Regions from separate parts of the Halomonas sp. FeN2 genome, predicted to be linked through region 3. Evidence: predicted binding sites of a transcription regulator. Region 3 holds the regulator's gene; each other region holds the start of a gene.
The links. The regulator sigma-54, encoded in region 3, starts transcription at its own class of promoters, with help from an activator protein. The targets are predictions, from matches to a motif close to TGGCACNNNNNTTGCTNT.

Region 1 (3,253 bases), 660 kb from region 3:
ACGTTGCCACTAGCGTCACAGGTAATAACGCCATCGCCGATCGATGCCAGGGTAGTGCGGGCAAGGTCGCGTTCACGGTTTAACTGCTCCTGCAGCTGTTTGCGCTCGGTAATGTCGCGCACCATGCCTGAGCGCTCTGACGCGGATCCGCTGGCGCCTTCGCTAACTTGTATTTCCAGGTAGCGCACCTGCATATCTGCGCCGCGGCGCTTAATTTCATGGCGTGCTCCGGGGCTGAGGGAGCGGGTCGGCAATAGCTGCGAGACAGGTTGGCCAATAATCTGTTTGGCCTCGACCTCGAAGAGTTGCTCCGCCCCAGGGTTAAGGCTGGTCAGAGTGCCGTCTGCCTGCCAGGTAATCACGCCATCACGGAGATTGCGCAGCATCACGCGGGTATGTCCAACGGCGCTTTCAAGGGCAGCCGTTACGCGATTATAGCTCGCCGCTATTTCGCCTACTTCGGTGAACGGGTCTGCCTCAATTCGCTGGCGCATATCACCCTGCTGTTCATGCTGGCGCATATGCTCAAGTAGTTGGTTCAACTCATTCTTGGCGCCATGCTCGGCGAGATTGAGGCCCATCTTTTCTGCTTCAGGTGAGACGCGCATGGGCAGGAAGCGTCGGGTGGTTCGGAATAGCAGCCAGGCGCTGCCAAAGCTCCAAACGCCGCACACCACAGCGCCGGTCAACTGAATGCCAAACTGAGCGGATCGAGACAAGCCGCTATCAAGCAGTGTTAAGTCAGCCACCCAGGGGAGTGCTAGCGTACCCCATACGCCTGCCACGAGGTGCGAAGGTATGGCGCTGACTGCATCATCAATGTGTTTACTTATCAGCCATTCGCTGGTCAGTACCATCAGTACGCCGCTAACCGCACCCAGCCCAAATGCCGCCGATAAGGAGATCACGTGAGCGCTGGCGGTGACGGCGACCAAGCCCGCAATGGCGCCATTAATCGCATACATAACGTCGGCGTAACGCCGAGTGCGTAGCCCCATCAGCATGCCCGAAAGGATGCCGCCGACGGCGCCCAAAACCGTATTGGCTATGATGCCGGGGATTTGCTCGGTAACGGCCAGGGTGCTGCCGCCGTTAAAACCAAACCAGCCTAAGATCATAAACAGCGCGCCCAGCATGGCCAGAGGCAGGTTGCCCGAAGGGAAAGCAGTGGGTGGTTTGCCATGGGTGAAACGGCCGCTGCGTGGGCCGATACAGAGTACCGCTGCCAGCGCGACCCAGCCGCCCACGCTATGCACAACCGTGGATCCCGCAAAGTCGACAAACCCAAGCGCCCCTAGCCAGCCTTCCGCGCCACCCAAAAGTCCGCCCCATGCCCAGTGACCAAAGACCGGATAGATAAGCAGAGCTATCCAGAGGGCCGTCCAGGTATAGGCTGCAAAGGGCATGCGTTCTGCCACCGCCCCCGACACAATGGTAGCGGCGGTAGCGCAGAACATTGCCTGGAAAATAAAAACGGTAATCACCCAGTGGTTGGAAGCTTCTAACTGCCAACCAAACAGTGCTGTGCCGATTAAGCCTTGGTAGGAGTCGCCAAACATGAGCCCAAAACCGACTAACCAAAAAACGCTGACGGCAATGGCAAAGTCCGCTACGTTTTTCATAGCGACGTTGATAGCGTTCTTGGTGCGCGTAGTGCCTGCTTCCAGGCAGAGAAAGCCTGCTTGCATCACAAATACCAGGGCTGCGGCCCAGAGCACCCAGAGTGTGTCAAGCAGTGGGCTATGCAAATCTAGCGTGGCAGGCATAGTGTTTTCCTTAGCAACTTTTGGTGCAAGTGCGCTTCTTTTTGGTGCTTTGATGGTTTTGCGCGGATGGGTGGGAAGCCGTTGCATTGGTGTTAACCGACTGCCATTCAGGTTTCCTAATAGGAACTAAGCAATTGTTATGCCGCTAATAGTGAAGTCATCCTTTTTAACGCCAATGGCAGCATTAATTGCTGATTTTTAGAATTAAAACAGCGTTTTCGACTATGTTAATACGTATGGATTGGTGATATTTTTCAATTAGTTATCGGTCTTCAATTGTGGTTCATAATTGCTAAAACGGGAGTGCATCATAATGGCGCGTCAAACGGTAGTTTTGGGAGCAGGCATGGTCGGCGTCAGCATTGCCTGGCATTTGCGCCAGCGTGGGCATGAGGTCACCTTGGTAGATCGCCTTCAGCCTGGCCGCGAAACCTCGTTTGGCAATGCGGGTATCATTCAGCGTGAAGCGGTTAGGCCTTACCCTTTCCCCCGCGACGTTAAAACGCTACTTAGCGTTTTACCTAACCGTCGGGTAGATATTCGTTACCGTCCTGCGGGTATGGTCAACGCTGCCTCCCCGCTATTGCGCTACTGGATGAACTCTGCGCCCAAGGCATACCAAAAAATTGTGCCCGAATACGCCTCACTGATTCAGCTTTCGCTGAAAACCCACGGCCCGATGATTGATGCCGCAGGAGCCGAGCACTTGGTGCGCCGACAAGGGTGGCTTGAGCTTTATCGCACCCCTGAAAAACTCGCCGCACGGATAAAAGAGGCTGAAGAAGCGCGACGCCTATATGGCGTACAGTTTGAGCAATTGGATAGGGCTGCACTTGAGGAGAAAGAGCCTTCGTTGAGTGACACCATTATCGGTGCGATTCACTGGCTAGACCCCTGGACGGTTGCTGACCCCGGGGGGTTGGTCGCGGCTTATGCCCAAGCGTTCAGCAATGATGGTGGGCGTATTTTGCAGGCGGATATCAAATCGGTTCAACAAATAGGTGACCGCTGGCAGGTTAATACCGCTGCCGAATCGTTAGAAGTAGATAACGTCGTTGTGGCGCTAGGGCCCTGGGCGGGAAGCTGGCTTAAAGAATTGGGCTATCACTTTCCTACCTTTGTAAAACGTGGCTACCACATGCATTACGCGCCTCAAGCGCCGGCCAAGCTAAATTTCTGGGTGATGGATGCAGAGGTCGGCTATTTATTAGCGCCGATGAACGCTGGGATCCGCTTGACCACCGGCGCGGAGTTGGATCGTCTGGATGCCCCCGCTGATGTCAATCAATTAGGCGCCGCCGAGAAAGTCGCGCGCGGGGTGTTCCCGCTTGGTGAACGCCGCGAAGAAGCGCCGTGGAAAGGCGCAAGACCCTGTTTGCCGGATATGAAGCCCGTGATTGGGCCTGCGCCCAGGCATCCCGGGCTATGGCTTGCCTTTGGTCATGGCCATCAGGGGTTTACCCTTGGGCCAGCAACCGGTCATCTGG
Region 2 (3,253 bases), 2.2 Mb from region 3:
TTGGGAAATTAATTAACAGGGCTTATTCGCCGTCGGTGAGGCGGGTATAGGTTTCCGGGCGGCGGTCGCGGAAGAACTGCCAGTTGTTGCGCACCTCCCGCACCATGTCCAAATCGATCTCGTGTACCAGCAACTCGTCTTCGCTTTCGCTGGCCTGGGCTTCGATTTTGCCGCGGGGGTTAACGATGTAGCTGGAGCCGTAGAAGTCGCCGATGTTCCAGGGGGCCTCGGTGCCAACCCGATTGATCGCAGCGATAAAGCAGCCGTTGGCGGCGGCGGAGGCGGGCTGTTCGAGCTCCCACAGGTATTGGGAAAGCCCAGCTACAGTGGCGGAGGGGTTGAAAATCACCTCCGCGCCGTTAAGAGCAAGCGCCCGCCAGCCTTCAGGGAAGTGACGGTCGTAGCAGATATACACGCCGATTTTGCCGTAGGCAGTATCGAACACTGGCCAGTTGGATTTTCCCGGTTTGAAGAAGAATTTTTCCCAAAAACCAGCCACTTGAGGGATGTGGGTTTTGTGGTATTTGCCCAGGTAGCTACCGTCGGCATCGAACACCGCGGCGGTGTTGTAGTAAACGCCGGTCTCGGTCTCTTCATAGACCGGTACAATAATCACCATACGGTGCTCAGCCGCGAGTTTCTGCATCATTTGGCAGGTGGGGCCTTCTGGCACCCGCTCGGCGGCGGCGTACCACTTGCCGTCCTGGCTAGGGCAAAAGTAGGGCTGATTAAACACTTCCTGGAAGCAAAGCACCTGCACGCCCTGATCAGCCGCTTGCTGAATCATTGGCAGATGTGCCTCGTTCATGGCGTCGCGGATAGCTTCTGGTTCAAGATCGGTGCTGGTTTTCAGGCCCATCTGAATCAACCCGATTTTCATCTTCTGCATGAGACGCTCCCTCTGATTGTTGATATGTAGCGTATGTTTGTAGTGTTCTCAAAACTAGTTTTATAAAGCTGACGAAAGAGACAGCTTTTGTTGAAAGTAGCGCTGGGTGGGTGGTTTTAGCAAGTCTTTAGAGGAGATTTGTTAATTTGTGTTTAACTCTTTGAGTTTACTTGTTTTTATTGTTCTATTTGGCGCTGTTCACTTTTTTGGTGAACCTCTGCACTATTTTGGAAGAAATTTTTATTTATTTTAAATCAGATGGTTAGTGTGTTTTTAATGTCTGTGTTTAGATTTTTGTTGTTTAAAGTTGGTGCAAATATTTTTTTTGATCTAGCTTGGTTTAGTTGGTTTTTGTTTGAGGTAGGGGAAATATAAAGATAACAAGCTAACAATAATATTGTTGTCCTGAAAGGCAGCTTTTTAATCAATGAGTTAATTGACCTGCTTTTTCAAGTAGGCATGCTTATTGCTTGTTTTCTAAAAGCTATGGTTTTTAAGAACGATGGTTTTGAAAAACAATGCTTTCTAAAAGCCATGATTTCTAAGCGCCTTTTTGAAAAGCTCCACTGGCCGTGGGAGCTAGACAGCGCAATAACGCAATGCTGAGGAGATAAAAAATGACCGAAACAACCTCTCAGATGGTGGATCGAGGTGGGCTGATAGAGCTTGATGTAGGGGACGATGTACGCAGCAGTTCTCGCTTTAATGAGGATATTGCGCCTACCCAGGCCAGCGAGCGCACCTGGAGTAAGTGGAATATTGCGGCACTCTGGGTAGGCATGTCGATCTGCGTGCCCACCTACACCCTAGGCGGGGTATTAACCGCCTACTTCGGGCTGAGCGTGGGGGAGGCGCTGTTTGCCATTCTGTTGGCCAACGTAATCGTGCTGATTCCTCTCACCTTAAATGCCTTTCCCGGTACTAAGTTTGGTATCCCCTTTCCGGTGGTTTTACGCTCGTCTTTCGGTATTTTAGGTTCCAACGTTCCCTGCCTGGTGCGCGCCTTAGTCGGCTGCGGCTGGTTTGGTATTCAAACCATGTTTGGTGGTTTAGCCATTCATCTGCTGCTCTCCGAGTTGATTCCCGCTTGGGCAGCGCTTGGCGGCGTAGGTGAAGTGATCGGCTTTTTTGTCTTCGGCGCGATGAATCTCTATGTGGTGATTCGTGGGGCAGAGTCGATTAAATGGTTGGAAACCCTGGCGGCGCCCCTGCTGCTAGCCGTTGGGTTTGGTCTGATGGTGTGGGCGTGGCCACATATGTCGATGACCGAACTACTGGCGCAGCCGCCGTCGCGGCCTGAAGGAGCGTCGGTTTATGGCTACTTCTTCGCGGGCTTAACCGCCATGGTGGGTTTTTGGGCTACGCTGTCGCTGAATATTCCCGATTTCAGCCGCTTTGCCAAAAGCCAAAAAGATCAAATCGTGGGTCAGGTGATTGGACTACCGCTAACGATGTTCTTCTTTGCCGCGCTGGGCGTGGTATTAACAGCGGCTTCCGAGACGCTGGTGGGCCAAACCGTTGCCGACCCGGTACGTTTGATTGGCTATATCGACAGCCCCTTCTGGGTGGTACTGGCGATGCTGTTGATCATTATTGCTACGATCTCCACCAATACGGCTTCTAACATAGTGTCGCCTACCAACGATTTTCAGAACATTGCCCCCAAGTTGATTAACCAGACGCGCGGCGTGCTAATGACCGGCGCGGTGGGCGTGCTACTGATGGGCTACGATCTGCTACAAAAAGCGGGCGTTATTCCGCCAGGTGTCTCTCTTGAGCAGATGTACTCCAACTGGTTGCTGGGTTACTCCAGTTTGCTGGGGCCCATCGCGGGCATTATGGCGGTGGATTATTTCCTGATTAAAAAGCAGCGCCTGGATGTGCCCAGCCTATATATGGATAGCCATGCCTATCCTGCTGTAAATGTCGCCGGTTTCATCGCCTTCGGTGTGCCCGTGGCGCTAACTTTACTATCGCTGTTAACAGGCACTATGAACTGGTTCTACGATTACGGCTGGTTCACCGGTTCGGCGCTGGGGGCCATCGTTTATTTTGTCGCCAGCCAAGTGCTGGCATCATCGCCTCAGGCGGGGCCTGCGCCAATAATGGCCAATGAGGCAGCCGAGCAGCGTTAAACAGTTGAAACCCGGCTTCGTGCCGGGTTCTCTATCCTAGCTGCTTTTGATTAAACGTAGAAACGCATCGACCACTCGGTTGGGGCGGCGATCATGTCGGGTGATCAGTACAAAGGGGATGCGGTAGTGCTGCGAGTTGGCGTGTAGAGCCCGCATCTTGCCCGCTGCCACCCACTGTGCTGCGACGTGTTCAGGCAGAAAACCGATAAAGCGCCCGGTAAGAATCAAA
Region 3 (3,253 bases):
TAATCTGCTGTGCTGTGCCCTGAACAGGCTTTCAGACCCTTAGGCCGCTGATTGCTCGCGAATTTTAGCGGTAATCAGCTCGAGCAGTTCGCGCTGGCTGGCTGCTTTACGCAGCTGCTGGCGCGTGTCCGCATCATTCATGATGGTCGCTACCTGCCCCAGTAGTGAGAGATGCGTGTCATCTGCCTCTTCGGGTACCAACAGGACAAATACCAGATCTACCGGATCGCCGTCGATAGCATCGAAATCGATTGCTTCAGCCAGCTTTAAAAACCCGGCGATAGGGGCGGTGCAGTGGGGGCTCCGCGCATGGGGAATAGCCACGCCGTTACCAATACCCGTACTACCTAAGCGCTCGCGGCCGATTAAACGGCTAAACACTTCTTGGCTGTCCAGGCTGGGGATATTTTGGGCAATAAAGGTGCTGTAAAACTCCAGCACCCTTTTTTTGCTACCCCCGGGTACGTCATACAGAACACGTTCCGGGGGGAGTATGGTTTCCAACGTCATTGAATTAACGCACACCAGCGCCTTGGGCGCGAGCTTGTGCTTTTTCCTTGTGTTTAACGAGTTGACGGTCGATTTTATCCGCTAGCGCGTCGATAGCGGCGTACATATCACTGTCTAGGGCTTCCGCATGTAAGTCAGCACCTGCTGCGTGCAGCGTACAGGCGGCCTGCTGGCGCTCTTTCTCCACTGATAAGGTGACTTGCACCGTAGTTATATTGTCGTAATGGCGCTCTACACGCTCAAGCTTTTCGTTGACATAGTCACGCAAGGCGTCAGTCAGTTCTACGTGATGACCAGTGATATTTACTTGCATTGACGTGCTCCTTATCCATCGGACTGTACTTCGATTGTAACCCTTTTTGCCGCGTTGCAAAGCCCTTGTCGAGAGTTTCCCTGAAACGTTAGCGAAGTTAGCGCAAACGGCGCCGTTCACTAGATGAGGGAATGCCCATGGCTTCACGGTATTTCGCCACCGTACGACGCGCCACTTGAATCCCTCCCTCGCCTAACAGCGTCACTAAGCGACTATCTGAAAGCGGCTTGCCGGGCGGCTCCTCTTGAATCAGTTTCTTGAGACGTGCCCGGATGGCAGTGCTGGAATGGCTATCGCCATCTTGACCGCTCACCTGGCTTGAGAAAAAGTATTTGAGTTCAAACACGCCTCGAGGTGTATGGATATATTTTTGCGTCGTTACCCGTGAAATAGTCGACTCGTGCATCTCGACGGCTTCGGCAATATCGGCCAGTATCAATGGCTTCATGGCTTCTTCACCGTGCTCCAAAAAGCCAATCTGGCGGGTAATGATTTCGCGACCCACACGCAGCAGCGTATCGTTTCGGCTAGAGAGGCTTTTGATCAGCCAGCGCGCTTCCTGGAGGTGTTCTTTGAGAAACTGATTGTCCTGGCTCTTGTCCGCTCGCTTAATCAAGCTGGCGTAGTCCGGCTGAATGCGCAGCCTTGGCAGGGCTTCTGGGTTGAGTTCTAAGTGCCAGCCTTCGTTATCGTGGCGCACGACTAGGTCGGGGGTAACATAGCTATCGTCGGTGTCGCCGTAAGCGCTGCCTGGCCGTGGGTCTAGGCTGCGAATCAGTAGGATGACGTCGGTCAACTGTTCGTCGTCGAGCCCTAGGCGGCGCTTCAGCAGGCGCATATCGTCTTTACCAAGCGCTTCGAGAAACTGCCGCACTAAACGGCGAGCGGGAACCAGCAGTGGCGTATCATCGGGGAGGGCGGCGAGCTGCAGCATCAAGCATTCACGCAGATCCCGGGCAAAGATGCCGGTCGGCTCAAACTGCTGGAGCTTGAGCAGAATGGTTTCCACTTCGCGTTGACTAAGCCCGTCAATGCCCTGGGCGCGCAGGCCTTCACGGATGTCGTTGAGCGGTTGGGTTAGGTAGCCGTTAGCGTCGAGCGCGTCGATTAAACTCTCCGCGACAAGCTGCTCGCGGGCGCTAAAATCGGTCATGGCAAGCTGCCATAGCAGGTGGCCATGCAGGCTTTGCCCTGCTGCCTGACGCTCAAAATCAGGGCCTTCGCTGCTGCTACCCCCCTGACTGCCCATATCTTGATAGGTATCTGACCAGTCGCTATCTACCGAGAGCTCAGTAGGGATGCTCTCTGACCACTCTTCTTCCTTAGGCTCGCTGACAGCCTGCTCACTAAATTCATCTTCCTGCTCCAGCATGGGATTGGCATCAAGTGCCTGCTGAATTTCTTGACGAAGATCCAGCGTAGAGAGTTGCAGCAGCGCAATGGCCTGCTGCAACTGGGGCGTCATGGTCAGCTGTGTGCCGATACGCAGTTGGAGAGAAGCTTTCATGACCATCTGAGAACCACTCGTTAATCAGAATGCTCCACCCTAGTGCGAGTGAGTGCTTGGCGCAAGTGCAATAAGCATGCCATTGGTAGTAAAGTTGTTTTAAAGCGCTATTTAGGGGCGATGAAGGCGAAACTGTTACAGACGAAAATCGGCGCCCAAATACACGTCCCTTACTTTTTGATTGGTGAGAATCGAAGCCGGCGAGCCACTGGCGATGATTTGCCCATCGCCGACGATATAGGCGATATCGCAAATATCCAGGGTTTCACGCACGTTGTGATCAGTAATCAGCACGCCGATATGGCGCTGTTTAAGCGCACGAATAATGCTTTTAATATCACCTACCGAGATGGGGTCAACGCCCGCAAAAGGCTCATCAAGCAGAATAAAAGCGGGCTCTGTGGCTAGCGAACGGGCGATTTCTACACGCCGGCGCTCGCCCCCTGAAAGGCTCATGCCCAGGTTGTCGCGGATATGGGTAATATGGAAGTCTTCGAGTAGCGCTTCCAGGCGCTGTTCGCGGTCGCTGCGACTAAGCTCTTTGCGGGTCTCGAGTATCGCCATAATATTATCGGCAACCGAGAGTTTGCGGAAAATAGATGCCTCTTGAGGTAGATAGCCAATTCCCGCCGCTGCGCGCTCGTGCATGGGGGCGCGGGTTAAATCCACATCGTCGATACCCACCTTGCCAGCGTCGGACTTGACTAGCCCAACGATCATATAGAATGAGGTGGTTTTACCCGCGCCATTGGGGCCCAGGAGCCCAACGACGCTGCCTTGGCAGATTTCCAAATTGATGTCTTTAACCACACGGCGGCGTTTGTAGCTTTTAGCCAGGTGGTGGGCATAAAGGGTTTTGTTCGGTGTAAGGATGTTGTTCGGCGTAGTGTCAGCAGTTGCCACAGCTTGACTCCCTATTGTTC

Region 1: a site for sigma-54 is predicted at 1,894-1,911, ahead of amt (ammonium transporter). Genes of this name have one in related genera too.
Region 2: a site for sigma-54 is predicted at 1,345-1,362, ahead of KF947_RS07945 (NCS1 family nucleobase:cation symporter-1). Genes of this name have one in related genera too.

What each region holds. Positions count from the first base shown of each region.
Region 1 covers NZ_CP074200.1:216,416-219,668, reverse strand. Annotated here, with positions in the region: gene amt (ammonium transporter) at 1-1,766, opposite strand, end outside; gene KF947_RS01015 (NAD(P)/FAD-dependent oxidoreductase) at 2,080-3,253, shown strand, end outside.
Region 2 covers NZ_CP074200.1:1,709,921-1,713,173, reverse strand. Annotated here, with positions in the region: gene KF947_RS07950 (nitrilase-related carbon-nitrogen hydrolase) at 23-889, opposite strand; gene KF947_RS07945 (NCS1 family nucleobase:cation symporter-1) at 1,507-3,024, shown strand; gene KF947_RS07940 (LysR family transcriptional regulator) at 3,061-3,253, opposite strand, start outside.
Region 3 covers NZ_CP074200.1:4,351,456-4,354,708, forward strand. Annotated here, with positions in the region: gene KF947_RS19970 (PTS sugar transporter subunit IIA) at 40-510, opposite strand; gene hpf (ribosome hibernation-promoting factor, HPF/YfiA family) at 515-823, opposite strand; gene KF947_RS19980 (RNA polymerase factor sigma-54) at 921-2,336, opposite strand; gene lptB (LPS export ABC transporter ATP-binding protein) at 2,466-3,233, opposite strand; gene lptA (lipopolysaccharide transport periplasmic protein LptA) at 3,245-3,253, opposite strand, start outside.